Regions from separate parts of the Lysinibacillus sp. FSL K6-0102 genome, predicted to be linked through region 1. Evidence: riboswitches for the same ligand, from Rfam matches in the RefSeq annotation. Region 1 holds a riboswitch; each other region holds the start of a gene.
What was found. Region 1 has a riboswitch for thiamine pyrophosphate ahead of thiW (energy coupling factor transporter S component ThiW). Riboswitches for the same ligand answer to the same signal wherever they lie in the genome.
Positions count from the first base shown of each region.

Region 2: another riboswitch for thiamine pyrophosphate. It lies ahead of thiC (phosphomethylpyrimidine synthase ThiC); the one in region 1 lies ahead of thiW (energy coupling factor transporter S component ThiW).
Region 3: another riboswitch for thiamine pyrophosphate. It lies ahead of thiM (hydroxyethylthiazole kinase); the one in region 1 lies ahead of thiW (energy coupling factor transporter S component ThiW).
Region 4: another riboswitch for thiamine pyrophosphate. It lies ahead of NYE73_RS13415 (ABC transporter substrate-binding protein); the one in region 1 lies ahead of thiW (energy coupling factor transporter S component ThiW).

Region 1 covers NZ_JBBOPH010000001.1:872,963-880,570, forward strand. The annotation lists gene NYE73_RS04040 (VWA domain-containing protein) at 1-2,541, shown strand, start outside; gene thiW (energy coupling factor transporter S component ThiW) at 2,697-3,197, opposite strand; TPP riboswitch at 3,292-3,399, opposite strand; gene NYE73_RS04050 (MFS transporter) at 3,466-4,662, opposite strand; gene NYE73_RS04055 (ABC transporter substrate-binding protein) at 5,154-6,227, opposite strand; gene NYE73_RS04060 (ABC transporter permease) at 6,224-7,021, opposite strand; gene NYE73_RS04065 (ABC transporter permease) at 7,018-7,608, opposite strand, start outside.
Region 2 covers NZ_JBBOPH010000001.1:239,897-247,504, forward strand. The annotation lists gene NYE73_RS01165 (S-layer protein) at 1-1,348, opposite strand, end outside; gene NYE73_RS01170 (methyl-accepting chemotaxis protein) at 1,604-3,703, shown strand; gene NYE73_RS01175 (AEC family transporter) at 3,814-4,743, shown strand; TPP riboswitch at 4,804-4,918, shown strand; gene thiC (phosphomethylpyrimidine synthase ThiC) at 5,059-6,837, shown strand; gene NYE73_RS01185 (catalase) at 6,961-7,608, opposite strand, start outside.
Region 3 covers NZ_JBBOPH010000001.1:3,588,195-3,595,802, forward strand. The annotation lists gene NYE73_RS18220 (universal stress protein) at 1-176, shown strand, start outside; gene NYE73_RS18225 (class I SAM-dependent methyltransferase) at 239-1,168, opposite strand; gene tpx (thiol peroxidase) at 1,258-1,761, opposite strand; gene NYE73_RS18235 (RDD family protein) at 1,886-2,512, opposite strand; gene sppA (signal peptide peptidase SppA) at 2,525-3,538, opposite strand; gene mbcS (acyl-CoA synthetase MbcS) at 3,725-5,308, opposite strand; TPP riboswitch at 5,499-5,596, shown strand; gene thiM (hydroxyethylthiazole kinase) at 5,680-6,447, shown strand; gene thiD (bifunctional hydroxymethylpyrimidine kinase/phosphomethylpyrimidine kinase) at 6,435-7,259, shown strand; gene thiE (thiamine phosphate synthase) at 7,249-7,608, shown strand, end outside.
Region 4 covers NZ_JBBOPH010000001.1:2,644,998-2,652,605, reverse strand. The annotation lists gene parE (DNA topoisomerase IV subunit B) at 1-1,560, shown strand, start outside; gene parC (DNA topoisomerase IV subunit A) at 1,557-3,995, shown strand; TPP riboswitch at 4,104-4,214, shown strand; gene NYE73_RS13415 (ABC transporter substrate-binding protein) at 4,368-5,363, shown strand; gene NYE73_RS13410 (thiamine-binding protein) at 5,365-5,655, shown strand; gene NYE73_RS13405 (ABC transporter permease) at 5,655-6,428, shown strand; gene NYE73_RS13400 (ABC transporter ATP-binding protein) at 6,403-7,152, shown strand; gene NYE73_RS13395 (TatD family hydrolase) at 7,142-7,608, shown strand, end outside.

The sequences.
Region 1 (7,608 bases):
TATTTTGGATGGACATACTTTCATGAGCGGCAGCGACTTAAAAGAAGTCATATTGTTGTACTTACTATTCGCATAGTGGCAGCAGGCTGTTTAGTTTTTGCACTCGCAGGTCCATATCTATTATTACCAATCAAAGAAGAACAAATTGTTTATTTAGTAGACCGTTCTGCTTCTATGAATGGTACGGAAGATGAGATGGTTCAGTTTATACAGGAGAGCCTCCAATCAAAAAAAGAACCGCAGCTTGCGGGCATTTATTCATTTTCCTCTACTTTACAAACAGAAGCCATTTTATCTAAAACATTAAAGGAAGTACCGAAACTAACTGAAATTAAAGCTACCGATCAAACAAATATAGAACAAAGTCTACAGCTTGCTTCAGGGATTATAGATCCTAAAAAAGCAACTCGTCTTGTGCTATTAACAGATGGTAATGAGACAAAGGGTGATGCTTTAGAATTTGCTACGAAGTTGAAAGGCTCTAATATTAGTGTGGATATTAAGCCTTTTAGTCAACCAGTTGTCAATGATGTATCACTAAAAAGCTTTGTATCCCCTCAAGTTGCTTACGTTGGAGAGCAACAACAATTAGTGACAGACATACAGGCAACATCAGCAGGCCAAGGCGAGCTATTACTATATGAAAATGATGAGCTTATTCATCGAGAGGCAGTTGAGCTGACTGAAGGCACGAATGTGTTTACCTATAAACATGCAGCAACAGCTGAAGGACTTGTAAAATATGAAGCCGTTGTTCAAGTTGGTCAGGATGCCATTTTTGAAAACAATAAGTTAACTAGTGTCACAATGGTTCAAAGTGAACCACATTTATTAATCGTTAATGGTTATGAAACAGCTTCACCCATCGCAGCAGCACTTGGTAGTCAATCCATTGCCTATGATGTTGTAGCACCTAAAAGTTTACCAAATGAACTATCCAGCTATTTGCAATATAATGCTATCATCTTCGACAATGTACCAGGTCATTTAGTGGGTGAAGCAAAAATGAGTGTTATTGAGCAAGCAGTCAAAAACTTTGGAGTTGGTTTTACAATGGTGGGTGGAGAAAATAGTTTTGGTCTAGGCGGCTATTTTAAAACACCGATTGAAACCTTATTGCCAGTGGAAATGGAAATTAAGGGCAAAGAGCAATTACCTTCCTTAGGATTAGTGATTGTACTTGACCGTTCTGGCAGTATGCAAGGCTCGAAGCTTGAGCTTGCTAAGGAAGCAGCGGCACGTTCTGTTGAGATGTTGCGAGACGAGGATACATTAGGATTCATCGCCTTTGATGATCGTCCTTGGGAGATTATAGAGACAGGGCCTCTTAACAGTAAAGAAGAGGCTGTGGATACTATTTTATCAGTAACACCTGGTGGGGGAACAGAAATCTATAGTTCATTAGCTAAAGCCTACGAGAACCTTGCTGATTTAAAGCTCCAACGTAAGCATATTATCCTCTTAACAGATGGGCAGTCACAGGCAGGGAACTATGAGGATTTAATTGGTGAAGGGAAAGAAGAGGGTATAACCTTATCGACAGTAGCGATTGGACAAGATGCCGATGCGAACTTATTAGAAGCGCTTAGTGACATGGGCAGTGGACGTTTCTATGATGTGATAGATGAGCAAACCATTCCTTCTATTTTATCTCGAGAAACAGCTATGATTTCCCGCACCTATATTGAGGACAATCCATTCTATCCGGCAATTTATAATGCAGCAGGATGGAACTCACTGTTTGCTAATGGTGTCCCACAAATGAATGCATATATTGGGACAACGGCAAAACAGGGGGCTACTGTTGTAGCAAAAAGCGAGAAAGAAGATCCTGTGTTAGCGCAGTGGCAATATGGTCTTGGTAAAACATTTGCCTTTACATCTGATTCAACGGGTAAATGGACAGGAGATTGGGCAAGATGGCAGAATTGGGGAGCATTTTGGCAAACACTTATTTCTCAAATGCTACCAAGCTACAATGATGTAGCCTATGATGTAAGATTGGAAGCAGATGGTTCCTTTATGATTACAGACCCTACAAATGAAGCCGCATTTTTAGATATTGTAGCGGTAAATGAAGCAGGGGAGGAGCTAGAAACACAACTTGAAACCATTTCCGCATCTCAAGTTCGAGCTGTAGTACAAGCTGAACCTGGATTAATTTTCTTCCGTATAGCAGATGAAAAGCAGGCCATTTATCAGGCAGGGCTAAGTGTTCCTTATAGTGCTGAATACGAACTACTCCCTGTAAATAACCAACTGATAGAAGAGTTAACTCAACGAACAGGAGGCACTGTTTTAAAGGAACCACAAGATGTCTTCCGTGACTTTACGACAAAAGGAGCAGATCGGCAAAATATTGCCACATGGCTACTCTTAGCAAGTATGCTTCTTTTCTTTATTGATATTACGATAAGACGTTTTGGTTGGAATTTCCTAACGAATGCGAAGAAAAAAGAGCCGCTGGTTGAGGAAAAAACTATAGAAGCAGAAGACACAAATGTAGCACAGTTGTTAAAAGGCATGAAAAAACGATCTTAAAATAGAGGAAGCAGTGCAAACTCGAATAGTTTTGCACTGCTTTTTTATATTGCATGAAATAAAGAGTTATCCCCTTTGTAAAGAGGGTAAATGAGAAGAAAAGCGATCCAAATTGGACTACCCCAGCTCAATGAATGCTCATAATTCAATCTCTCTCAATAAAGAGAAGAATTAAACCTCTTTACTAGCTCTGTTTTACGCAAGCTACTCGCAACCATTACACCTAAAATAGCACCGATCGTACTTGATGTTAAAAAGGCTGGTAGGAAGAAGAATGCTGCTACAGATGTTCCCATGAATAATTTTGCATAAGGGACGGCAATAAGTGAAGCCAGAATGCCCGTTCCGATAACTTCTCCGATACCAGCTAACCACATTTTATTGCTATATTTATAGGCAAGGGCAGCACAGAACGCGCCGATGATACTACCAGGGATAGCTAGTAGAGAGCCTGTTCCAGTAAGGATACGAATGATGGCAGTGACAAAGGCAACTATAACTGTTGGTACGGGTCCAAGTATAATGGCTCCTATCACATTAATAGCATGCTGAACGGGGTAAGCACGTGCGATTCCTGTAGGGATGGATACGAAAGTAGAGCCTGCAACAGCAACGGCTACTAATAAAGCCATGACTGTTAATTTACGAATTGACATAAAGTTCACTCCTTTTGGTAAAGTTCGTGAGGAAAAATAAAAAGGCCACCCCCTTTAAACAATAGGAAGCGGCCTTGTGTGTGTATAGTGACAACAGCAAGTAGCGCCACTTCCCTCCGCTAGTGTGAACTAGATCAGGTTCAAAGGGTCCGTATATTACCATATACGTCTCAGCCTTTTAAAGACTCCCCTAGTGGTTAAAATCATTCAATTTTGTGAATCAACAATAATGTAACATACTGCTAAAAATAGTCAATGATTTTTCAGACTATTTTGTATCGGGATGCATTAAATGAGGTGCTTTTTTCACTGTCCAGATGAGCGCTAGGAAGAAACAGGCTAATAATATGATAGAACCGAAAATATATGGACTATTCATATTCCAGTCAAATAATAAACCTGCCAAAGCGGGTCCAATCATATTTCCGAGGCTCATATAGGCATTATTCAAGCCCGCAGCAAATCCCTGCTCTTTCTCTGCAAGCTTTGAGATGAGTGTATTAACAGCTGGACGAATTAATGTCGTTGCTGTAGAGAAAATTGTTGCTACAACTAAAATAAGGGCAAAGCCAGAAACAAATAATATTAAGAAAATAGCAACGGATGCAATAAATAAATTTACTAGTACTACTTTCATTTCACCATAACGATTGAACAGTGGTGTAATAATAAACATTTGTACTACTACTCCAAAAGCACCACCAACAACTAATATAATCGCTATATCTACAGGTGTGTAATTAAACTTTTCTGTCACAAATAATGACAATGTCGTTTGGAAATTTGCAATTCCAAACGAGAACACCAGCATAATTATGAGCATAACAAAATAAGGCATATGTATGGAACGAGCCATTTGCTTCGCCAGATTGTCTTGCTTTTGTTTCTGTTGAGCAGTGTTTGGTTTGGTAGAAGGTAATAAAAAGTAAGATAAAATAGATGCTACAATGGCTGCAGCTCCAGCTGTGAAAAATGGGAAATGTAAGCTTACCTTTGCTAAAAAGCCACCAATACCAGGTCCAATCATAAAGCCAAGAGACATAGCGGCACCCAACATCCCCATACCTTTCCCACGTTCTTCATAGGTTGTGACGTCAGCGACAAAAGCCATAATAGGAGGTGCAACAAATGCGGAACCTAGACCACCTAAAAATCGTGCTAAAAAGAGCATCCATACATCTGTAGCAAGGCCAAATCCGATTTGTGCAAGACCTGTTACGATAAGACCGAAAATAATTAAATTTTTTCGTCCGTACTGATCTGAAAGATTCCCAGCAATAGGAGAAAATACGAATTGAGCTAAGGCGAACGTTGCGATTAGCATACCTAGAACTTGTCCTGCTGCACCAAATATTTTTAAATACTCTGGCATGACAGGAATAATAATGCCAATACTCCCCATTGCGATAAACATATTAAACATTAAAATATACAAAGCCGCCTTATTGGACTTCTGCTGGGTCATCGAATGAACCCCCTTTTTGTAATCAAATATAGTACAGTCTATCATAAAGAATTATTGCTTGGCTAATAGTTAAGATTATAGTACTGGTTCTATATTTAGAATGGTTTTCCACAAAAGTTTTTATCCACGCACCTATGCATGATGAAATAATACATTTTAGTCATAAAAGTTGAGGGAAAAGAAGCTATGGGAGGATAAATTAGTAAAGCAACCACAATTGAGGGACTTCTCTTATAAAGGGAGAATTAAAAATTTGGAGAGTCTGTCTGTAATGGCATAAAGCATGGCTATAAATTGTAGCGATGTTGAGCGTTAGAAGTTATGGACTATCAAAAATACACTAATGTGAGAATCTATTAAAATTCAGATAAAATATTTTATAAATATAATAATGCAAATAGTCGATTGAAAATGTTCTTAGTTTAATAAACAGTTAGATAAGCAGAGAAAAAAACTAGCGAATTGGTGTGAAAACCAATTCGCTAGTTTAATTATCTGATACTCATTTTAAATTCTAAAAATAATTCGTTGTATTTCCCTAAATAATCAGGTCCTAAATTTTTGTAGACCTCTAATGTATCGCGTTGTTCTTCAGAAGGATAGTAGCGTTCGTCAGAAACAACTTCTTCGTCCATTAAGTCCATAGCTGCAATATTAGGAGTAGAATAGCCTACAAAATCAGCATTTTGAGCACCTGATTCAGCACTCAGCATGAAGTTAATAAAGGCGTGGGCACCATCAATATTTTTTGATGTTTTTGGGATGACCATATTATCAAACCATAAGTTTGAGCCTTCCTCAGGTACAGCAAAGTCTAACTCTTCATTTTCATACATCATATCAGCTGCTTGGCCAGACCATGTAAGGGCAACAGTTGCCTCATTATTGATCATTAACGGTGTGATTTCATCTCCAATGATCGCTTTAACATTTGGTGCAAGTGTAATTAATTTGTCAGTAGCTTCACGAAGTTCCTGATCATCTAGTGAATTCAGAGAATAGCCAAGACTGTTTAAGCCCATCCCAATGACTTCACGCGCACCATCTACTAAAAAGACTTTTCGCTTTAAAGAAGGGTCCCATAAATCGTCCCAAGAGGAGAAGTCTAAGTCTCCAACAAGGCTCGCATTGTAGACAATACCTACTGTTCCCCAAAAATAAGGGACAGAATATTTATTGTTAGCATCGAATGGTAAATCTAAAAAGTAAGGGTCAATATTTTTTAAATTAGGGATTTTCGTTTTATCTAAAGGAATTAATAATTTTTCTTCCTTCATCTTCTCAATCATATATTCAGAAGGGACAGCAATATCGTAAGCTGTTCCGCCTTGCTGAATCTTTGTCATCATAGCTTCATTGGAATCGAATGTTTCATAGATGACATGAATGCCTGTTTCTTTTTCAAATTCTTTTAACAAATCAGGATCAATATATTCTCCCCAGTTAAAGATGGTTAACGTGTCTTTTCCACTTTTACCGCCTCCCGCACTTAAGGCATCAGCCGCATAGAATAAAAGGGCTGAAACGACAAGTATGGCGATGGTAGCTTGAATTAGTGACTTCATCGATGCCCCTCCATTCTTTTACTCGTACGACTTGTCATGAAATAATAACCAACAACAACTAAAACCGTAACAAAGAATACTAATCCAGAAATTGCATTCACCGTTAGAGAAATTCCTGCGCGGGCCATTGAATAAATTTCTACGGATAAAGTACTAAAGCCATTACCTGTTACAAAGAATGTCACGGCAAAATCATCTAATGAATACGTAAGGGCAAGGAAGAAGCCTGCAAAAATACCTGGCTGAATATAAGGAAGAATGACACGCATCATAACGTCCTTTTTCGTTGCCCCTAAATCTAATGCTGCATCGATTAATGAGTTATTCATTTCTAGTAGTTTTGGTAAAACCATTAATACAACAATCGGTACACTAAATGCAACATGGGCTAATAAAACAGATGCAAAGCCCAGTTTAATGCCTACCATTGTAAATAAAATTAAGAAGCTAGCCCCGATAATTACGTCTGGGCTGACGATTAAGACATTGTTTAAGGATAATAAAGTATTACGCATTTTAGAATCCTTAACCGTCACAATTCCAATTGCTCCTAGCGTACCAATAATAGTAGAAATGAGAGCAGAAAGTAATGCCACGATGACCGTATTTATTAATATAACAAGAAGACGCGAATCTTCAAAAACAGCTTGATAATGCTCCAAAGTAAAGGATTCAAAATTATTCATGGAGCCGCCACTATTAAACGAGTAAAAGATTAAATAGAAAATTGGAGCATAGAGAACGATAAAAACAATTGTTAAATAGACTTTGGCTGAAGCAGATAGTTTGTTCATCGTACGCGACCTCCTTTATCCTTTTGTCCCGTAATTAGCATGATAATCACCATGAATAAAATTAAGAATACAGCAATAGTGGAACCCATACCCCAGTTTTGCGTCACAAGGAATTGCTGTTCAATCGCTGTGCCTAGAGTAATGACACGGTTCCCTGCAATTAAGCGAGTAATCATGAACAGGGATAGGGCAGGGATAAAGACAACTTGAATACCAGATTTAACGCCATCCATTGTCAATGGTAAAACAACACGACGGAAGGTTGTAAAAGCTGAAGCACCCAAATCCCGTGCTGCATAAATGAGCGTTGGGTTTAAACGATCTAAAGAATTGAAGATCGGTAAAATCATAAATGGAATAAAAATATAGACCGATACAAAGACAAAGCTAATATCGGTAAAGAGCATTTGCTTTGGATCGAAGCCAAATACTTCGATAAATGCATTAATAGGCCCGTATAACCCAAAGATGCCGATAAAGGCATATGTTTTTAACAAAAGATTAATCCATGAAGGAATAATAATAAGTAGAAGCCAAAGTTGTTTATGCTTTGTCTTCGTTAAAAAATAAGCAGTTGGGTATGAAAT
Region 2 (7,608 bases), 630 kb from region 1:
TATGGGCATTCTTATAAGTCCAAATAGCATTATTTAAATTATTGATAGCGTTTGCAATATCTGCTTGAGTTGCATAATAATTATTTACGACTGCTTGAGCAGATGAAACAGCAGAATCAATTGCGTTTTTCTCTGATTGAGTAGTCCATTGAGAATTATATGGAATATTCGATCCATCCCAAGACACTGTAACATATTGAATAGAATTAATTAAAGACTGTAGTGATGCCTTATCACCGTAGCCATACTTTGTGCCATTCTTTTGTGCAGCCTGGTAGACTACCAGTGCATTTTTATATTGAATGATGGCGTTCTTCACTTGTTCTTGAGAGGCGCTATTATTGTTCGCTACAGCTCTTGCAGTCACTACAGCAGAATCAAATACTGCACGGTCTGTATGTGTTGTCCATTTATCCGTATTTAATATATCATAGCCGTTTACAGATACTTGTACATATGGCGGGGATGCAATTAGTGCATTAAGTTCTTTTTTATCAATGACAGGGAGCGTTACTGAGATACGGCTATCGTTCACCTGTACATTATTTACTAGATGCCCTGAATCTAAAGCTACTTTAGCTCCACCTTTTACAACGATTTGCTCAATTTTACCTTCTCCATAAAGGTTGAAATCTTTTGTTACATCAATTGTAAGTTTTTCAATATTAGCCATTGCTCCAAAGGATTCTACTTTGCCTACTACCTCTACTTTGGAAAGAAGTTGATCAGACGATACGTTGACTTTAGTACGGGCTAAATTGATGTTTGATGATTTCATATCGATTAAAGTAACGTATAGCCAACTTACCTTTTTCGTTACAATTGGTTTTAGTGTAATTGTTTCACTTACTACTACATCATCAAGTGTAACAGCTTTTTTTACTCTGTTTGTAATGATAAGCTGACCATCCACACTAACGTTTTGAACTTTTACATAGTCCGCGTTAACAGTGAGGTCTCCAGAGATTTGTGCGTTACCTCCATCAAAATAAACAGATTTTTTGCTGGTACCTGCTTTGTTTAATATTAATGCTGTAACGTCGGTAATTTGTCCGTTTCTCACGACAATAGTTGCTCGGGCATTGGATAATGCTGTTTTATTTGATGTATTGAATAGGGGCTTTAATGCAGATTGAATTCTAAATGTACCGTTAGATGTTATCACAGTATCTTTTGTTATATTTTTGATCGTTACGGATTCACCTATTACCTTTTTGGCTGCTGCCACCTGTGTCTCATATAAATTTGATTGTATTTGAGATGTTGTGGCACTTGCCGTAGACATTGGTAATACTAGTGTCGCTGTAATAGCCGTGACCATTAATGTTGATAGCGCTTTATTTTTCAATTTAAGTCACTCCAATCATTCTATTTAATAGTTAATATATCATATTTTTCTATAATTTAGAATTAGAAGAGGATGTTTTACTATGAATCTCCATTCAAATAAGTCATTAGTCCTTTATATTGAAAAATAAATGTTTGGTGAAGTATCGGTATTTTTCTCTATAATTCTGTAAATTTTCTACTTTATTCGCTAAATATTTTATTGTGATACAATCATCCATCCATTATTATTAGTATAAAAGTGGGGGTGTTAGTTATGAAAAAATTAAGAGGAATTGCCTTAAAACTTTCTTCCCTTATAATAGGATTATTTCTTATTTTATTTTTATCCTATACTGTCATAACGGGGATTATTATAAAAAAGCAAAGTGTTGAAGACGCAGAGCATGGAACATTACAATCGGCTGAATCTTCTGCAGCTATTATGAGTGAAAGATTTAAGAAAGCCAATACGACATTACAAACAACAAAGCGTATCATAGAAAGCATGGAGAAGAATAATACGTTGTCTACCAAGGGTGTCATAGACGTAATGGAAAACAATTTAGCTAGCAATAATGACATTCTTGGAGTAGGAGCAATCTTTGAGCAAGATTCTATTATTTTAGAACCAACTGAAGCTGCTTTAGTAGATACTAAAAAACGTTTTATCCCTTATTTAAGTAAGAACGGAAATGATATCTCGACTGCTCTAATCGAAGGTATTGATGATAAGAGTATTTCTGAATGGTATTGGGTACCAAAAGAAGAGAGACGTGCAGTTTTGACAGAGCCCTATGATTATAATGTAAACGGCCAATCCGTATTAATGACAACCATTTCAGTGCCATTAATCAATGCTTCCGGGACATTTTTCGGTGTATTGACTGCCGATGTATCAATAGATTTTTTAAATGATTTAACAAAATCGAATGCCCCAGAAGGCGGTTATGCGGCAATTATTACGAATAAAGGTGTGCTAACAGCTAACAGTTTTGGTGATGAGCTAGTTGGGCGCAATATGCAAGAGGATCCTACTTGGACAAGTATTAGTAAGACAATGGAAAATGGTGAACTAACAAGTATGTACGTTGACTCTAATCAACTGAAGGAAAAGGCCTATAATGTTTTTGCTCCAATGATTTTAGAGGGTATTGACGAAACATGGACTGTTCAAGTCGTGTTAGCTGAATCAAAGATTCTAGAAACATATAATCATGTATTTGTATTTACGATTATTGCTTCCATTATTATGGTGGTTTTGATGACAGCTGCAAGTGTGTTATTCATCTATAAACAATTAAAACCACTTAAATTTTTACGTGCATCGATTGAAACTGCAGCCGAAGGGGATTTAACACAAAAGGTAGAAGAGCGATATATTAAGCCTGATGAAATTGGTGCAGTTGCTGTGGCCTATAATAATATGTTAGATAAAACCAATAGTGCGATTCAAACTGTACTAAATTCCACGAGGTTATTGAACCAATCTTCTAATCAGGTAAATGAGGCATTTAATGAGGTAGTTGCTTCTAGTCAGGAGGTTTCCGTAGCTATCAACGAGATTGCACAAGGAGCTTCGAAGCAATCAGAGGATACAGAAGAAACAAATTATCGAATGATGGATTTATCAGATCAGATTGATGCTATTACGGCTCTTTCTAACGAAATGGATGAGCTATCTCATAAAACAGGTGTAACAACGGAAAAAGGATTGCATGAGGTTGAAAGTTTAAGAGAACGTAATATGGAGACAAATGAAATGAATGGGCGTATCCAGCAGCAAATGGAATCATTAGCTTCTAATATTGCCAATATTAATCAGATTATTGCTTCGATTCAAAGCATTACCGAGCAGACTAATCTGCTAGCTTTAAATGCAAGTATTGAGGCTGCACGTGCTGGTGAACATGGTAAAGGATTTGCTGTAGTTGCAGAGGAAGTTAGAAAGCTAGCAGAACAATCTAAGAATGAAACAGAAATTATTAAGAGTACAGTAGAAAGTATTCTTGAAAATTCTCAGCAGACGGTTGCTGTGATTGCATCTAATGCAGATTTAATGCAATCTCAAAATGAGTCCGTACAAAGCACGCAACTAGCATTTAAAGATAGCAGTGACTTGTCGGGTTCAATTGCAAATTCTATTAGTGAATTAATGAATAAACTATCTAGCATGTTAGAGCATAAAAATCAGGCAATCATGGCTATCCAAAGTATTTCGGCTATTTCAGAGCAAACAGCAGCCTCTGCGGAACAAGTAAGTGCTTCTGCAATGGATCAACAAGTAGAATTACAAAAGGTAGCAGAGTCTATTCAAAATATGAACGATATTTCAAACGAGCTACAAGAAGTTGTAAACCGATTTAAGCTTGCTTAAAAAGAAAGGCTGCCTTCAATATAGAGGCAGTCTTCTTTATGGTGAAAGCCGGAGAAATTGACCTAGAAGGAATTCAACACTACTATTAACACTGGAAGGGGGACATTGATATGATGTATCTCGGAATGATTTTCTTTCAAATTGTTGTACCTATTTTAGTGTTACTTGTAATAGGCGCTATACTACAAAAGAAATTTCGCTTTAATTTAAAAGCATTGTCTCAGCTTATTACATATTGCTTTATGCCAGCAGCTGTTTTTGTAAATTTATATGAAACACATGTGGAATTAACTGTACTGGGAGAGGTCGGATTATTTATTGTACTCTTTATCGGTAGTCAAATGATACTCAGTCACTTTATGGCAAAAGGGTTAGGTTTAGCTAGAACAGAGGCAGCTGTCTTTAAAAATAGTGTTGTGCTCATTAACTCGGGTAATTACGGTATTCCAGTGGCTCAAATGATATTTGCCACGCAACCTATTGGAGTAGCCATTCAGGTCATGCTCGTAATCTTTCAAAATATGACTACGTATACATATGGTTTATACAATTTAATTTCTTCTACAAAGTCAGGTATGACAATCATCAAGGATTTCTTTAAAATGCCTATTATTCATGCGCTGATTATAGGTGTCGCTATGAATTATTTTGATATCGGTATTCCACAGTTTATCAAAATACCAGTAGAACATGTGGCAGATGGATTTATTGCTGTGGCTCTAATTACTTTAGGTGCGCAATTATCACAACTAGAGATGAAATCAATGTTTAATAAAACCGTCTTTATCAGCTGTTTTACGCGACTAATTATTGGACCATCTGTTGCATTGGCCATTATTTATATATTGGGATTAGATGGAGTCGTCGCACAATCACTGTTTATAGCTAGTGCCTTTCCAACATCCCGCAATAGTTCTAGTCTAGCATTGGAATATGATGTAGAATCAGCAACAGCCGCGCAAGCTGTTTTATTTTCAACCATTGTAAGCTGTATAACTGTAACCATTGTGATCTATTTTGCAGAAGTATTATTTACCTAGCAAGATAAAAAATAACTTCCATCTCTTAGTATTATCTGCTACACTAGCATCAAACTAAATAGTATTAACTAGGGGAGTCTGATGAGTCAGGCTGAGAGGGAAACGCTACGAAGTTTCTTGACCCTTTGGACCTGATCTGGCTCATACCAGCGTGGGAAAGTTAAGAAGCTATTGCAGAGTATGCAATCAATAGACCTTTACATTCGTGGCCGGATCCAAATAATTATTTTGGATTCGGCCTTTATTTTTTGGATTGTTGGGGTGAGCTAGAATCGGTCCTTATATCAAAATAAATTTAAGGGAGAGAAGTAGCTCATGTCAGCAATTAGTGAAAAGAATATTACCATTATGTCCAGCTTTGAAGGAAGCAAAAAAGTATATGTGGAAGGATCACGCCCAGATATTCTAGTACCTATGCGAGAAATTGCATTAAGTCCGACAACAGGCAGTTTTGGAAATGAAGAAAATGCTCCTATTCGAGTATATGATACAAGTGGGCCCTATACAGATCCAGCCTACCAAGTAGATATTACGAAAGGTTTACCTGCCTTACGAAATGCATGGATTCAAGAGCGAGGGGATGTAGAAGCATATGAGGGACGCTCCATTAAACCGGAGGATAATGGCTTTCGTCATGTTGATGACCCGCGTATTCAAGAAAATGTCTTCCCGGAGTTGGCGAGAAAGCCTTTGCGTGCTAAAAAAGGTAAAAATGTGACACAGCTTCACTATGCACGAAAGGGAATTATAACGCCTGAAATGGAGTTTGTAGCGATTCGTGAAAATATGGATCCTGAATTTGTACGTTCAGAAATTGCAGCTGGGCGTGCTATAATGCCTTCTAATATTAATCACCCTGAGGCAGAGCCAATGATTATTGGGCGTAATTTTCATGTAAAGATCAATGCGAATATCGGGAATTCTGCTGTATCTTCTTCCATTGCAGAAGAAGTTGAGAAAATGACCTGGGCAACTCGATGGGGCGCAGATAATATTATGGATTTATCGACTGGTAAACATATTCATACAACTAGAGAATGGATTATTCGAAATGCTGCAGTGCCAGTGGGAACAGTGCCAATTTATCAGGCTTTAGAAAAGGTAAATGGTGTAGCAGAGGATTTAACGTGGGAGGTTTATCGTGATACTCTCATAGAACAAGCTGAGCAGGGTGTGGATTACTTCACCATTCATGCAGGTGTCCTTTTACGCTATGTACCACTAACAGCAAATCGTGTGACAGGTATTGTATCTCGAGGTGGCTCTATCATGGCACAGTGGTGTTTATATCATCATCAAGAGAATTTCCTGTATACACACTTTGAGGAAATCTGTGAAATTATGAAAGCCTATGATGTTGCTTTTTCCTTAGGTGATGGTTTACGCCCAGGCTCAATTGCAGATGCCAATGATGAGGCACAATTTGCAGAGCTTGAAACACTAGGCGAGCTAACACAGATTGCTTGGCAGCATGATGTTCAGGTAATGGTTGAGGGACCAGGTCATGTACCAATGCATCTGATTAAAGAAAACATGGACAAGCAATTAGAGGTTTGTAAGGAAGCGCCCTTCTATACATTAGGACCACTCACAACAGATATTGCTCCAGGTTATGACCACATTACATCAGCCATTGGGGCAGCCATGATTGGCTGGTTTGGTACAGCGATGCTTTGTTATGTGACACCGAAAGAGCATCTTGGTTTACCGAATCGCGAGGACGTTCGTGTGGGCGTTATCACTTATAAAATTGCTGCACATGCTGCTGATTTAGCAAAAGGTCATCCAGGTGCACAACAACGAGACGATGCACTGTCTAAAGCGCGCTTTGAGTTCCGTTGGCGTGATCAATTCAATCTGTCACTAGATCCCGAGCGTGCAGTGGAATATCATGATGAGACACTGCCAGCAGAGGGAGCAAAAACAGCACACTTTTGTTCTATGTGTGGGCCTAAATTCTGTAGCATGAGAATTTCACAGGATATTCGTAATTATGCGAAAGATAAGGATTTGAATACGACTGAAGCGATCCATCAAGGTATGAAAGAAAAGGCTGAGGAGTTTAAAAAAGCAGGCAGTCAAATTTACCAATAATGAAAGAAAAGGCTTATGTCAAAAAAATAGACATAGGCCTTTTCTTAATCAAAAAACTCCATGTGAATAGTGGATTCACATGGAGTGAAAGTTGGATTTGGATATCAATAATAAAGTGGAATATTAAACGTTTGTTGGTTGTTTTACATATGGATTTGTAAGGTCCATACCTTCTAAGGAAAGACCCATCGCTTTAGCGACACCTTCACCATATGCTGGGTCAGCTAGATAGCAGTGAAGGATGTGACGGCGTTTGATGAATTCTTCAACAGAAGCCATATCGTTCGCGGTATTTTCAAATAAGCGTTGCTGCTCTTCCGAAGTCAATAGACGGAATAGTTTACCTGGTTGTTCAAAGTAATTATTATCGTCTTCACGGAAATCATGAATACCTGCATGACCATCAATACGTAATTCAGGCTCTTTATGGTCTAAATTATGCTCCCACTCACCATAGCTATTTGGTTCATAGCTTAATGTCGAACCAAGATTGCCATCAAAGCGCATTGCTCCATCTCGGTGGAAAGTACGGAATGGACATTTTGGTGCGTTGACAGGAAGCATATAGTGGTTTACACCAAGACGATAGCGTTGGGCATCCGCATATGCAAAGATACGACCTTGTAACATTTTATCTGGTGAGAAGCTGATGCCAGGAACAATGTTAGATGGTGCGAATGCAGCTTGTTCAACTTCTGCAAAGTAGTTGTCTGGATTTTTGTTTAACTCGAATTCACCTACAGGAATTAATGGGAAGTCTTTTTTATACCA
Region 3 (7,608 bases), 2.7 Mb from region 1:
GCTCTCCAAAAAATATCATAACAAAAGAGCTTTCTAACATCGTAGACGCAGATTTAATCATTTGTGGTGCAACTGGTCTAAATGCAGTAGAACGCTTCTTAATCGGTTCTGTATCTGAGGCTATCGTTCGTTCAGCTAAATGTGACGTACTAGTTATCCGTACACCAGAAAATTAATTTTGTAATACATAAAAAGGTATCCTTGTATAGGATACCTTTTTACTTGCACTTAATAGCAATTACTTGCCCTCTTTCCACATCTTCACTTTTTCAAAGAATAGTGCAAGAGCCTGCTTATTCTGCATATTTGGAACTTTAGCTAATAGAACTTCTTTAGGTGCTTTCAATTCCTTCGATTGTTTTTGTAAAATCACCAGACTCTTCTCTAATGACTTATTAGCAAACATAGAGTCAGGTAATTGAATAATCGCTTGAATCCACGCATGCTTTTGAATGTACTTGTGTAATTGCTTAGACTGCTCTGACTCAAAAAGATGAGATGGTGCAAGGAAAAATAAATAGCCGCCATCTTTTGTATAATTCATTGATTGCTCGATGAATAAATGATGGGCATAACTCATCCCCTCTGCTGGACATAATTCATAATTGAGTGCCACTTCTTCATTTGGATAATAACCTACAGGTAAATCACAAATAACTGCATCAACTGGATTGACCAATAAATCTTCTAAGGCATCTTGACGGTATAAAGAAATAGGCTGTTCTATTAAATCAGCAGTTGCCGCAGCGAGGTGAATAAGTAGCTCATCAACCTCTACACCTGTTGCTTCCACTTTTCCATCTAATAAATTCATAACCGTCAGTAATAAATTACCTGTGCCTACTGCTGGGTCCATGATCGAGATCTTTTCATTTTCAAGACTCTCTGCAAAAATTTGCTCCACAAAGTAGCCCACTAATAACCCTAACGTATCAGGAGTCATTTGATGATTCGGCTGTGAGCCTTTGCGCATTCCTTTTAAAATAGCAATTTGAATAGCTTTACGTATATCCTCTTTTGTTGCATCTTTTTGAGAAAAATCAACTTCGCCATCAAGCCATGCCTCTAACCCATCTAATAACCCTTCTAGTAACGTTATATTCTGTTCTTTTTCGATTTTTTCGGCATGCTCATTTAGCAAACCAAATAACTTTTCGATATTTTCCATATCTAACTTCCTTTCACGCAGAAAAGAGCCGTGACAAACACTTGTCACAGCCCCTTTGTCTAGTATTATCTTAGCCTAAAAGCAGCTTATTATGCTAGTGCTTTGACAGCTGCAATGGCCGCTTCATAGTTTGGATGATCTGTAGCTTCAGGTACATATTCAACATATGTTACTTTATTGTTTGCATCCACAACGAATACTGCACGTGTCAGAAGACGTAATTCTTGAATGTATACGCCATATGCCTCACCAAATGAAAGATCGCGGTGATCTGATACAGTTTGGACTGCATCAATTCCTGCTGCACCACACCAGCGCTTTTGAGCGAATGGAAGATCCACAGATACTGTATAAATAACTACATTATCACCTAAGTTAGCAGCTTCCTCATTGAATCGGCGTGTTTGCGCATCACATACACCAGTATCTAATGATGGTACAACACTAAATAAACGAATTTTTCCTTCTGAATCATTTAATGTTACAGGTGATAGGTCATTTGCTAATACCGTAAAATCTGGAGCTTGATCGCCCACCTTTACTTCATTGCCTACTAGTGTCACTGGACCATTTTTAAATGTTACTTGTGCCATATAAACGCCTCCTAATCATCATATGTACATAATATTACTAAATGAAGGGAATTAATTGCAACTATCATAGCTTACATACTTAGAAATAGATAAGACTGTCTCAAATTAGGAGACAGTCTTATGTTTATTGTTCATTTTTTTCCTCTAGCTTGGCTAGATCTATTTTTTCTTCTTGCACAATAGCTTCTATTTGCTCTTCTTGTTTTGGTAAAGTAGTCGGTGTTGAAGCCTTTTCAATAAAGATTTTTTCATGCACCACTGTTGTATCAGCAAAATAATCATGTAAACCTTGATTTTCTGGCAAAATCACTACCAAAATATACAGTGGCATAAAAATATTATTGATGATACGACCAATCCAATCACGGAATAACACATCTGACCAAGTTAGCTGATCGTGCTTTAATGAAATTACACGTAATCCAAACACCATTTTCCCTAGTGTTTGCCCAAAGAACTTTGTCATCAGCACAAAGTAGCTATAGTAGAAGATTGCTGTAATAATAGAAATCGGCGCATACCAAACAGAATCAGATAGGGACCAATCCATTAAATAGAAGATTGGATTAACAAGTATTCCACCTATAGCAGAAATGATGAATCCATCTAATAAAAATGCCCAAAATCGTACCCAAAAACCAGCAGTTTTTAATGCATAGTTTTTATCATTTGCTGATTCTCCTGATATATTCATAAGAAAGCCATTTTCCATAGAGGGTGAACCTTGCATAACAATTTCATTGTTTGTCATTGTGCTCCCCCCTTAGTATTCCCCATAAAGATACATCATTTTCGGTGCGCTATAGTCCGTCATGATTTTCATTAGCATTTTTTCTTCTGCAGATGGACCAAACATGGAGCCAATTTTCATACCAACATATGATTGCCAGCCGCCCATATCGTATGAATACTCAAATAAAGCCGCATCTTCAAGTCCATAATCTTCACGAAGAGCTGCAATGGTCGCTTCTTCATCACCAATCTCATCAATTAATCCTGCTTCAAGCGCTTTTGTACCGCCAAGAATACGACCATCTGCAACCTTCTTCACTTCTGCTTCAGACATATTACGTCCCTGTTCTACAATATCTACAAATTCTTCGTACGTTTCATTAATCATATCTTGCATCATTGCACGTTCCTCTGCTGTCACTTCACGCATTGGACTTAACATATCTTTATGCTCTCCCGATTTAAACGTCTCAAATTTGACCCCTACTTTTTCAGCCAGCTCTTGATAGTTAATAGATTGCATGATAACACCAATAGAACCTGTTATTGTATCACGATGGGCAAATATTTTATCTGCTGGGGCCGAAATATAATAACCACCTGAAGCTGCCATAGAATCCATCGATACATAAATCGGAATTTGTCGTTCCTCTTTAATTTTTAGTAGCTTTTTATAGATATCTGCTGATTCCTTTACACCACCACCTGGTGAATTGACGCTTAAAACAACCCCCTGTATGGTCTCATCATATAAAATATTATCCAATTGTTCTAAGAAAAATTGATGGTCATAGGCAACTGGTTGCCACAATGTACTTGAGCCGATATCTTGAATCGTTCCATCTACCTTTAAATAAGCAATTCGCTTATCAAAATTTTCCCCTTCAATGACATTTTCATATACATCTAAGCTATTACCTGCCATTAAGCTATCAAAATTACCTAGGAAATCTGCTTTAAATAGCGCAAAAATGGTATTAATTCCTAACGAAAATAGTAAGAGAACACCTGCCACTACTAAAGCAACCCACCTTTTTACATTCATGTCTTTCCGCCTCCTCAACACGTAATACGTATGACTTGCTTATTTGTTTCATTTTTTTGCAATAATTAAATGCAAAAAGCTTTAAGCTGTTTATTTCCTCATATTACCTTACCTAAAAAAATTTAAAAAATCAAAGTCCATACCATTGATGAACTTTGATTTTCGACATTATTTCCTAGGAAATGATTAAGATTGGAGGTTTTTAATTTCTTGTTGTCGTAATTCGACACGTCTAATTTTCCCGGAAGATGTTTTGGGTAGCTCCTCTACAAATTCAATAGCACGTGGATATTTATAAGGGGCAGTCAGTGATTTTACATGACTTTGAAGTGTTTGAATAAGCGCTGCATCACCTTTTTCACCATTGTGTAGAACGATAAATGCCTTGACGATATTCCCACGGACTTTATCAGGACTCGCAATGACAGCAGCCTCTTTTACGGTTGGATGCTTCATTAAAGCATCCTCTACTTCAAAAGGGCCAATTGTATAGCCTGAGGATATAATGACATCGTCTCCTCGACCATCAAACCAAAAGTAGCCATCTTCATCTTTATAGGCTCGATCTCCTGTAATATACCAATCCCCACGAAATTGTAAATTTGTACGTTCAGGATCATTTAAATATTTTTTAAAGAGTGCTGGTGTTTCACGATGTACAGCAATATCACCCACTTCTCCGATTGTAACGGGTTTGCCCAAATCATTAATAATTTCAACAGTGTTGCCGGGAGTAGGTTTCCCCATAGAGCCAACTCTTGCTTCCATCCCTACCATTGTGCCCACCAATAATGTATTTTCCGTTTGTCCATAGCCATCTCGTACTTGTAATTTGAATGTTTCCAAGAATACTTTAATGACCTCACTATTTAATGGCTCACCAGCTGATACGGCTTGGCGAATGGCACTTAGATCATATTCATGTAAATTTTCAAGCGCTGCCATAAAACGATATTCAGTTGGTGTACAGCATAGTACATTAATTTTGAATTTCTCAAGCAATGCTAGATAAGAAGCTGCATCGAATTTACCTTTGTAGACAAATGCAGTAGCACCACTACCTAAAGTAGCTAGAAACGGACTCCATATCCATTTTTGCCATCCTGGTGCTGCAGTTGCCCAAACAATATCATTTTCTTGTACACCCAACCAATGTGGTGCTGTTGTTCGTAAATGTGCATAGCCCCAACTATGCGTATGCACTGCTGCTTTGGGATTTCCTGTTGTTCCACTTGTATAGGCTAAAAATGCATTGTCTGTGCTTTTTGTTGGGATAGGATTTATGTAGATTGTAGGTTGATTATGCATTTTTTCAAGTATGTTCTGCCAAGGTTTGTGCGCATTTCCTATGACAAATTGCAGTAAGCCTTGTAAATTTCCTACTTGATCAAACTGTTCGATATAGGGTTCAAATGCAATAACTGCTTTAGCATTTGCATGATGAATTCGATACTCAATATCCTTTGTTCTTAACATTTCAGAACTTGGAATAATGGTTAAACCCGCTTTCAATGCAGCAATATATACAATATATGCTTCCACAGAGCGTGGGACCATCACTAAAATGACATCACCTTTCTTTAAACCTTGCTTGGTGAATACATGTGCTACTTGATTTGCTTTTTCCAATAAATGTGCATATGTAATACATTGGATGTCTTGGTTTTCTTCATAAATGATTAAAGCATTTTTGGCTGCATCCTGAGCATATTTTTCAATTTCCTCTACTATGTTATACCATTCTGGTGCAACTAAATCTTGTCTTTTCATGGCAATTGCCCCCTTTTGTTATGACACATTATAAAACTCTTTTTTCAGCATTTTCAATGGTTTGTGCTTAATTTCGGTAAAGTCATGACAACTATCATACCCTCCTATATGGCATCGGTCACATTTTATCTATAGGAAAACTTGCTATTGAATACAAATGAAAAGTATGGTACATTTTGGTCAACTAAAAGCAAGATTGCAGGGGGACTCGTAAGAGTTGAGAAGGTAAAACCTGACCCTTTGAACCTGTTAGTTAATACTGACGTAGGGAGCAATAAACATCGTTTTCAGATGAAAGGCTCTTTTCGTGCATTTTTACACAAAAAGAGCCTTTTTTGCATGCTTACGTCCATCCCTAAAGGAGGACTACAATGATTTTTCAAACAATTCGTCAACAGCAACCACTTATCCATTGTATAACCAATTATGTAGTGGCAAATTTTCAAGCAAATGGTTTATTAGCGATAGGTGCTTCACCAGTAATGGCCGATGACTACCAAGAGGTAGAGGAGATGGTGGCCATTGCTCAAGCATTATTAATTAATATTGGAACACTTAATGATCGCACAAAAAGTGCCATGTTATTAGCAGGTGAAAAAGCCAATAAACTTGGTATTCCTGTTATTTTAGATCCTGTCGGAGTTGGAGCCACAACTTATCGTAAGGAAACCGTAAGATACTTACTTGAAAACATACACTTTGCCGTGATTCGCTGTAATCTCGGCGAGCTAGCAGCAATAGTTGGTGTAAATTGGCAACAAAAGGGTGTAGATAGTGGTCATGGCACTATCGCTACGGAATTAGAAGCCACATCATTGGCTCAACGCTATCAATGCATTGTTATTGTCACAGGAGAACGCGATTTTATAACTGATGGCAAGCATAGCCAATGGATCGCTGGTGGTCATCCACAAATGACGGAAGTAACGGGTACAGGTTGTTTACTTAGCGCAATTTGTGGCGCAGCCTATAGTGTAAGCCATAATCCTTACCAACAATTAACAGAAACACTTACTTACTATAAAAAAGCAGGTGTACTGGCATCCGCATTTACTGCAGACATTGGTGATTTTCAAATAGCCTTACTCAATGCTATACATCGCTTATCAAAGGATGGTGCAGCTTCATGCATATTGTAACAACAATCGCTGGCTCAGATAGTGGTGGAGGCGCGGGTATACAGGCTGATTTAAAAACATTTCAGGAATTAGAAGTGTTCGGTACTTCTGTTATTACTGCTCTAACTGCTCAAAATACTTTGGGTGTAACAGGTGTTTGCCCTATTGACGTTTCCTTTATAAAAAAACAATTAGAGGCCTTAGTAGAAGATTTTCCAATCGCTGCGATTAAAACAGGAATGCTTTATTCCTCAGAAATTATCAAAGCAATTGCACACCAGATCAGGGAGCTAAACATTCCACTGATTGTTGATCCGGTGATGATTGCAAAAGGTGGGGAAAGCCTATTACAGCAAGAAGCTATCGATGCCTTACGCTCAACTTTATTACCACTTGCTACGGTTGTTACGCCCAATATACCCGAGGCAGAGACACTTACTGGGAGATCTATTCATCATTTTGAAGATATGAAAGAAGTAGCTCAAAGCTTGTTACAGCTAGGTGTACAATGTGTCATCATTAAAGGTGGTCATATAGCAGATCCACTTTATGCCATTGATTATGTATTTTGCAAAAATGGACGTTCTTTTTCTTTGCAGTCTCCACGAATCCAAACAAAAAATACGCATGGTACTGGATGTACATTTTCCGCAGCACTTACTGCTTTTCTTGGACAAGGATTTGCTCTGGAAAATGCCATTATGGAAGCTAAAAAATATATCCAATTAGCTATTATGTTTAATTTATCGATTGGAAATGGTCATGGACCCACTAATCATTTTGCTTATCAACAGTATAAGGAAGGCTGTGAGGTGATTATTCATGAAACGTGAGGATTTGGAGCTTTATTTTATTATGGGTACGAGCAATGTTCCTCCTCAAGAACAACCTATCTATATCCTAGAAAAAGCCTTGCAAGCAGGCATTACAATGTTTCAATTTCGTGAAAAAGGTCCTCACGCGTTAACTGGACTTGCCTATGAACAATTTGCACGCCAATGCCAAAAACTATGTCATCACTATCATGTGCCCTTTATCATTAATGACGATGTTGATCTAGCGATACGACTAGGAGCTGATGGTGTTCATATCGGACAAGATGATTTACCTGTAAGTGTAGCACGTAAAAGAATCGGGAACATGATTCTTGGTGTATCTGTCCATTGCGAGGAAGAATTGCAA
Region 4 (7,608 bases), 1.8 Mb from region 1:
GATGGTAAAAAGTATCGTCAACGCTTTGAACATGGTGGACAGCCTGTCACAACACTTGAAAATATTGGGCAGACCAAGCAGACAGGAACGCTTGTTCATTTCCTACCAGATGAAACGATCTTCTCTGTCACAAAATTCAATTATGATACGTTAGCAGAACGATTACGTGAATCAGCCTTTTTATTAAAGGGCTTAAAAATTGAATTAATTGATGAGCGCGAGGAAGGCAAGAGCGATGTGTTCTTTTATGAGAATGGCATCGAGGCTTTCGTTGCGTATTTGAATGAGGAAAAAGATGTCCTTCATCCAGTAAAATATGTTGAAGGCGTACAGGATGAAATCGAAGTAGAGTTCGCTTTCCAGTATAACGATGGTTATTCAGAAACGATTTTATCATTCGTTAATAATGTCCGTACACGTGATGGTGGTACACATGAAACGGGTGCAAAGGCAGCATTGACACGTGTCTTTAATGAATATGCAAGAAAAATTGGCCTGTTAAAGGACAAGGATAAAAACCTTGAGGGGACAGATATTCGTGAGGGCTTAGCAGCGATCGTGTCTGTTCGTATCCCAGAGCATTTACTGCAATTTGAAGGACAAACAAAGGGCAAGCTTGGGACAAGTGAGGCTCGTTCTGCAGTAGATAGTGTAGTGTCTGAGCAAATTTTGTATGTGCTAGAGGAAAATGCAGAGTTATCAGCTTCTCTTGTTCGTAAAGCGATTCGAGCGCAGCAAGTGCGTGAAGCAGCTCGTAAAGCGCGTGAGGATGCACGAAATGGCAAGAAAAACAAAAAGGGTAGTACGATTTTATCTGGAAAATTAACACCAGCTCAGTCACGTAATGCGGCAAAAAATGAGCTGTATTTAGTCGAGGGTGATTCTGCGGGTGGCTCTGCTAAACAAGGTCGTGACCGTACATTCCAAGCGATTCTGCCATTGCGCGGGAAGGTAATCAATACAGAGAAAGCCAAGCTACAGGATATTATGAAAAACGAAGAAATTTCAACGATTATCCATGCGATTGGGGCAGGTGTTGGTACGGATTTTGCGGTGGAGGATTCTGCCTACAATAAAGTAGTCATCATGACCGATGCGGATACGGATGGGGCACATATTCAAGTCTTGCTATTAACATTCTTCTATCGTTATATGCGTCCGCTCATTGAGTCTGGGAAGGTCTATATCGCACTACCGCCGCTTTATAAAGTCTCTAGAGGTACAGGGAAAAAAGAAGTCATTGAATATGCTTGGACAGAAAGTGATTTACAAAAGGCCATCAAGAAGGTTGGAAAGGGTTACATATTACAGCGCTATAAAGGTCTTGGTGAGATGAATGCAGACCAACTATGGGACACAACGATGAACCCTGAAACACGGACATTGATTCGTGTCACAATCGAGGATGGTGCACGAGCGGAGAGACGTGTCACGACGTTAATGGGTGATAAGGTGGAACCACGTCGTAAATGGATCGAAGCCAATGTAGACTTCGGTATGGAGGATGATTCTAACATTTTAGAGAATGAATTCATCCAACAAGAGGAGGACCAAGCATGAGTAGTACAGAAAAGTTTCAAGATTTACCGTTAGAAGAAGTAATGGGTGACCGTTTTGGTCGCTATAGTAAATATATTATTCAAGACCGCGCGTTGCCTGATGCACGTGACGGTCTTAAACCAGTACAGCGCCGTATTTTATATGCGATGTTTACGGAAGGCAACACACATGATAAGCCGTTCCGTAAATCCGCAAAAACAGTGGGTAACGTAATTGGTAACTATCATCCGCACGGCGATAGCTCTGTGTATGAAGCGATGGTACGGATGAGTCAGGACTGGAAGGCACGTCATATGCTTATTGAGATGCACGGGAACAATGGCTCGGTAGATGGCGATCCTCCAGCTGCAATGCGTTATACAGAGGCGAGACTATCAGCTATTGCCGCTGAAATGCTACGAGATATTGGCAAGAAAACGGTCGAATTTGTGCCAAACTTTGATGATCAGGATATGGAGCCAACTGTATTACCAGCACGTTTTCCTAACCTTTTAGTCAATGGCTCTACAGGAATTTCCGCTGGTTATGCGACAGATATTCCGCCACATGCCTTAGATGAAGTACTGGATGCTGTGTTGATGCGCTTAGACAAGCCTAATGTTACTGTAGATGAATTGATGACGGTGATTAAAGGACCTGATTTCCCAACGGGTGGAATCATTCAAGGTGTTGATGGCATTAAAAAGGCGTATGAAACAGGTCGTGGTAAAATCATCGTCCGTGCACAAGCAGTTGTTGAACCAATCAAGGGTGGTAAAGAGCAAATTGTTATCACTGAGTTACCATATGATGTAAATAAAGCGAATCTTGTGAAAAAAATTGATGAGCAACGTGTAGATAAACGACTAGAAGGCATTGCAGAAATTCGTGATGAATCAGACCGTACAGGCTTACGTGTCGTAATTGAGCTGAAAAAGGATGTACCAGGAAAAGGAATTTTACAGTACTTGTTTAAAACAACGGATTTACAGGTAGCTTATAATTTTAATATGATTGCCATTCATAATCGTCGTCCAACGATGATGACATTGCCATTATTGCTAGATGCGTATATTGCCCATCAAAAAGAAGTGGTAACAAACCGTTCTATTTATGATTTGCAAAAGGCAAAGGATCGTTCCCATATTGTAGATGGATTAATTAAAGCCCTTTCCATTTTAGATGAAGTCATTGCGACGATTCGTTCTTCAAATGATAAGAAGGATGCGAAGCTTAATTTACAAGCAAAGTTTGATTTTACAGAGGTACAGGCAGAGGCCATTGTAAGCCTGCAATTATATCGTTTAACGAATACGGATATTACAGAGCTTCGTCAGGAACAGGACGAGTTAAATAAGCTAATTGCAAAGCTAGAGGGGATTCTACAAAGTGAAGCTAAGCTAGTGCGTGTTATTAAACAAGAGTTACTAGATATTAAGAAACGCTTTACAGAGCCTCGTCGCTCGAAGATTGAGCAAGAAATTGAAGAAATCAAAATTACATTGGATGTCCTTGTGCCAAGTGAAGAGGTTGTCGTGACAGTAACGAAGGATGGTTATATTAAACGTACATCCATACGTTCTCATGCCGCTTCAAACGGGCAAGATTTTGCCATGAAGGATTCGGATTATTTATTGTATGAAGCAAATTTAAATACACAGCACCATCTACTGCTTTTCACAAATCGAGGCAATTATATTTATCAGCCTGTTCATGAGCTGCCTGATATACGCTGGAAGGATCTCGGCCAGCATATTTCAAGTATTGTACCAACAGGGGAAGATGAATCGATTATTGCGGTTTATGGTTTCGAAACCTTTGACCAGCCAAATACGTATGTTTTCACAGCCACAAAAGATGGCCAAATTAAGCGCTCACCACTCGCAGACTATGCGGTAACGCGTTATTCAAAGCCAATTAAAACGATGAATGTCAAGGCTGGTGATGCGATGATCTATGCATCATTTGTGACTGATGACGTGGAGCTGATGCTCACAACGGATACAGCCTATGCGATTCGTTTCCCAATGGAGGAACTACCTGTGACAGGTGTGAAAACAGGTGGTGTGAAAGGGATCACACTAAAAGATGGAGAAGCCTTAGTTGGAGTCAATGTATTACAGCCTGATGTTACCCAATATGTAGTGATTGTGACACAGCGTGGGGCCGTGAAAAAAATGAATGTCGCTGAAGTTGAAGTAGCAAGTCGTGCAAAACGTGGACTAAAAGTATTAACAGAGTTAAAAGCAAACCCTCACCGAATTGTGGCAGTTGTTCAAGCAACAGACGAGGAGCAGGTTGTGATTGAAACTGAAAAAGGTGTTCAAGAGATGATTGACGTACAAGCATTGTCTCGTGCGGATCGCCATTCCAATGGTTCATTTAAAGTGGATATTGCAACAGATGGAGCAATTTCTCATGTTGTAACAGCCAAAAAAGAACAGAAACCAAGCTAAATGCATGCCCAGTCTCTAAGGAGTACTGGGCTTTAAGCTCTATTCCAAAATAGCACCTTGTCATTTAAGTGAAACTATGGGTATAATAATCATCGAAAAGTTCATAGCGAAAGAATGTAGGGGGGCTAGTAATTGCTAGCTGAGATTGTGTCCGATAGACGCTGACCCTTTGAACCTGATTTGGCTCGTACCAGCGTAGGGAACATCTATTCAAAAAGCAAAGTTTTGAAGATTGATTGCAATACGTCTGGGAGGAATCCTAGGCGTTTTTTTATGTTTTCAAGCAACAGCTTGCCAACATTGTATACGCTTTCTTCTGGTGACAACATTCATTCATGAACACTTTCATATTACAAACTGGGAGGCTTTCGCATGAAAAAATGGTTTTTTATTTTATTGGCAGCACTATTGACATTAGTAGGCTGTAGTGACAAGGATGACAAGCAGGCTGCAGACAAGCTGAAAAAGGTGTCTGTGGTACTGGATTGGACGCCGAATACAAATCATACAGGACTATATGTTGCCAAAAAACTCGGTTATTTTGAGGAACAGGGTTTAGATGTTGATATTATTATGCCTGGTGAGGCGGGCGCAGATCAGCTTGTTGCTTCTGGAAAGGCGGATTTTGGCGTGAGCTATCAGGAAGGCATAACACAGGCACGAGTCCAGGATGTGCCGCTGGTCTCCATCGCAGCAATTATACAGCATAATACATCTGGCTTTGCTTCTATTGCTTCAAAGAGCATTACATCGCCAAAGGATTTTGAAGGTAAAACCTATGGTGGTTGGGGCGCGCCATTAGAGCAAGCCGTTTTACAATCACTCATGCAAAAAGAAAAGGCAGATATTAATAAGCTAGATATCGTCAATGCAGGGGATTTAGATTTCTTCACAATGATGGAAAAAGATATAGATTTTGCTTGGATTTATTATGCATGGACTGGGATTGAGGCTGAGCTGCGTGGGGAAAAGATTAATATGCTATATCTTACAGATTATAGTGATCAATTGGATTATTATACGCCAGTTTTAGCTACAAATGAAAAAATGATACAGGACAACCCGAATGTAGTCAAAGCCTTTGTGGCAGCTGCATCGAAGGGCTATGAATACGCAATTGAAAACCCAAGTGAAGCGGCTGATATTTTAATCGAAGCGGCCCCTGATTTAGATAAAGCGTTAGTGCATAAAAGTCAGGAATGGCTGGCTGATAAATATCAGGATGATGCCAAGCAATGGGGAGAGCAAAAGCTTTCTGTGTGGGAAAATTACGCGAAATGGATGTCAAGCAATCAAGTACTAGAGGGCGAATTTGATGCGAAAAAAGCCTTTACTAATGATTTCTTACCTAAAAAGGAGGCCAAATAAGATGGCAAATTCATTAATCAGTGTACAAATCATTCCGAAGACAGAGAAATATGAAGATGTTATACCATATGTCGATGCAGCAATTGCGGTGATCGATGCTTCTGGGGTGAAATATGAGGTACATCCATTGGAAACAACGATGGAGGGTGAGCTTTCAACATTGCTCCAAATCATTGAAAAAATGAATGAGAAAATGATTGAACTTGGTGCCATTAATGTCATTACACAAGTGAAAATTTTATATCAGCCAACGGGTATTACGATGGATACATTAACGGAGAAATATCAGTAATGAAACGTGCATTACAGAAGGGAAGGACGATAATTTTTATTGCCTTCCTCTTGTTCATATGGGAACTAATCGTGCGGTTTGCTGAAGTTCCTCATTGGTTAGTTCCCACACCAAGTAGTATTTTGTCAGAAGCCATCCAGTCGTATCAAACCTTTCTACCACATGCATTCGCTACAGTACAATTAGCTCTACTAGGTTTGGCCATTGGCATCGCTTGTGGGCTAACGGTGGCAATAGTGTTGCATCGATTTACATTTATTCGAGAACTGTTTTATCCAATTCTTATTATGTCGCAGAATGTTCCTATTCTAGTCTTGGCACCGCTCCTTATTATTTGGTTTGGCTTTGGCTTATTACCGAAGCTTATCATTATCTGTCTTGTGTGCTTTTTCCCGATTGTCATTGCAGCGATGGATGGATTTAGACAAACAGCTCCAGAATTAAAGCATTATTTTGCCATGGTTGGTGCTACAAGGGCACAAACCTTTTGGAAGCTGGAATGGCCTTATGCCTATCCTGCTATTTTTTCAGGCATTAAAATTGCGGCTACATATAGTGTGATGGGGGCTGTGATTGCGGAGTGGCTTGGTGCAAAAAAGGGTATTGGTGTTTACATGACCCTAGCCCAGTCCTCCTTCCGTACGGATCGCGTATTTGTGGCAATTTTTGCGATTGTTCTCTTGAGCTTACTATTGTTTAGTGGTATTCGTTTAATTGAAAAATTCATGGTGAAGGGAAGAGGCTATCATGCTCAGCATTCAAAACATCGCTAAATCCTTCGATGCGCTCAAAGTCCTTGATCAACTTTCTTTTGACGTCAAGGATGGAGAGTTTGTGGCCATCGTGGGTCCTTCAGGCAGTGGTAAAAGTACACTTTTTCAATTAATTGGTGGTGTTTCACCAATTGATCAAGGAGCCATTTTATTGAATGGAGAGGATATCCAACAAAAAAAAGGAACGATTGGCTATATGCCACAGCAGCCATGTCTATTACCCTGGCGTACAATAGTAGAAAATGTCACGCTTGTAGAGGAATTACAACATAAATCAAATGTTGAACGTGCCAAGGAATGGTTAGAAAAGGTTGGTCTTGCCTCTTTTATCCATGCCTACCCGAACGAACTGTCTGGAGGCATGCAGCAGCGTGTGTCCTTTATTCGAGCAATGGTCAGTGATAAGCCGATTTTATGCTTAGACGAACCATTTTCTGCGTTGGATGAATTTACTCGACTGGAAATGCAAGCATGGCTTTTATCTATCTGGGAGGAGTACCGCAAATCCATTCTATTTGTTACACATAGTATTGAGGAAGCTCTCTTTTTAGCAGATCGCATACTTGTTTTAACCAAACGTCCAGCTACCGTTAAAAAGGAAATCATCGTGCCGTTTGAGAGACCTCGGAAAGAGGAAATTCGACATTCTGCAGCATTCACAGCGTTAAAGCAACAATTATTTATGTATTTACAGGAGGAAAAGGGTGATATGTATGTTGATTGATGCGCATATTCATTTGGATCAGTATACCGATGAGGAAATTCCTTCCTTATTAGAAGAAGTGAAAGCTGTAATCGCAGTTAGTATGCAACTTTCCTCTTGTGAAAGAACGTTGCGTTTATCGAATAGCTATCAGCAAGTAAAGGCTGCTTTTGGCTTTCATCCTGAACAGCCTTTACTAAGTCCAAATGATGAGACAGCTTTATTTGATTGGATTCATTCGCATCAGGATGATATGGTTGCTATTGGTGAGGTGGGTCTACCTTATTATTTAAAACAAGAGCAAGCGATTGATGAACGTCCCTATGTGGCGCTATTAGAGCGTTTTGTTGTATTGGCAAAGGAGCTGGACAAGCCAATTGTGTTACACGCAGTATATGAGGACGCCCATATTGTGTGTGATTTGCTGGAAAAGCATCAGCTTCACAAAGCCCATTTTCATTGGTTTAAAGGGGATGA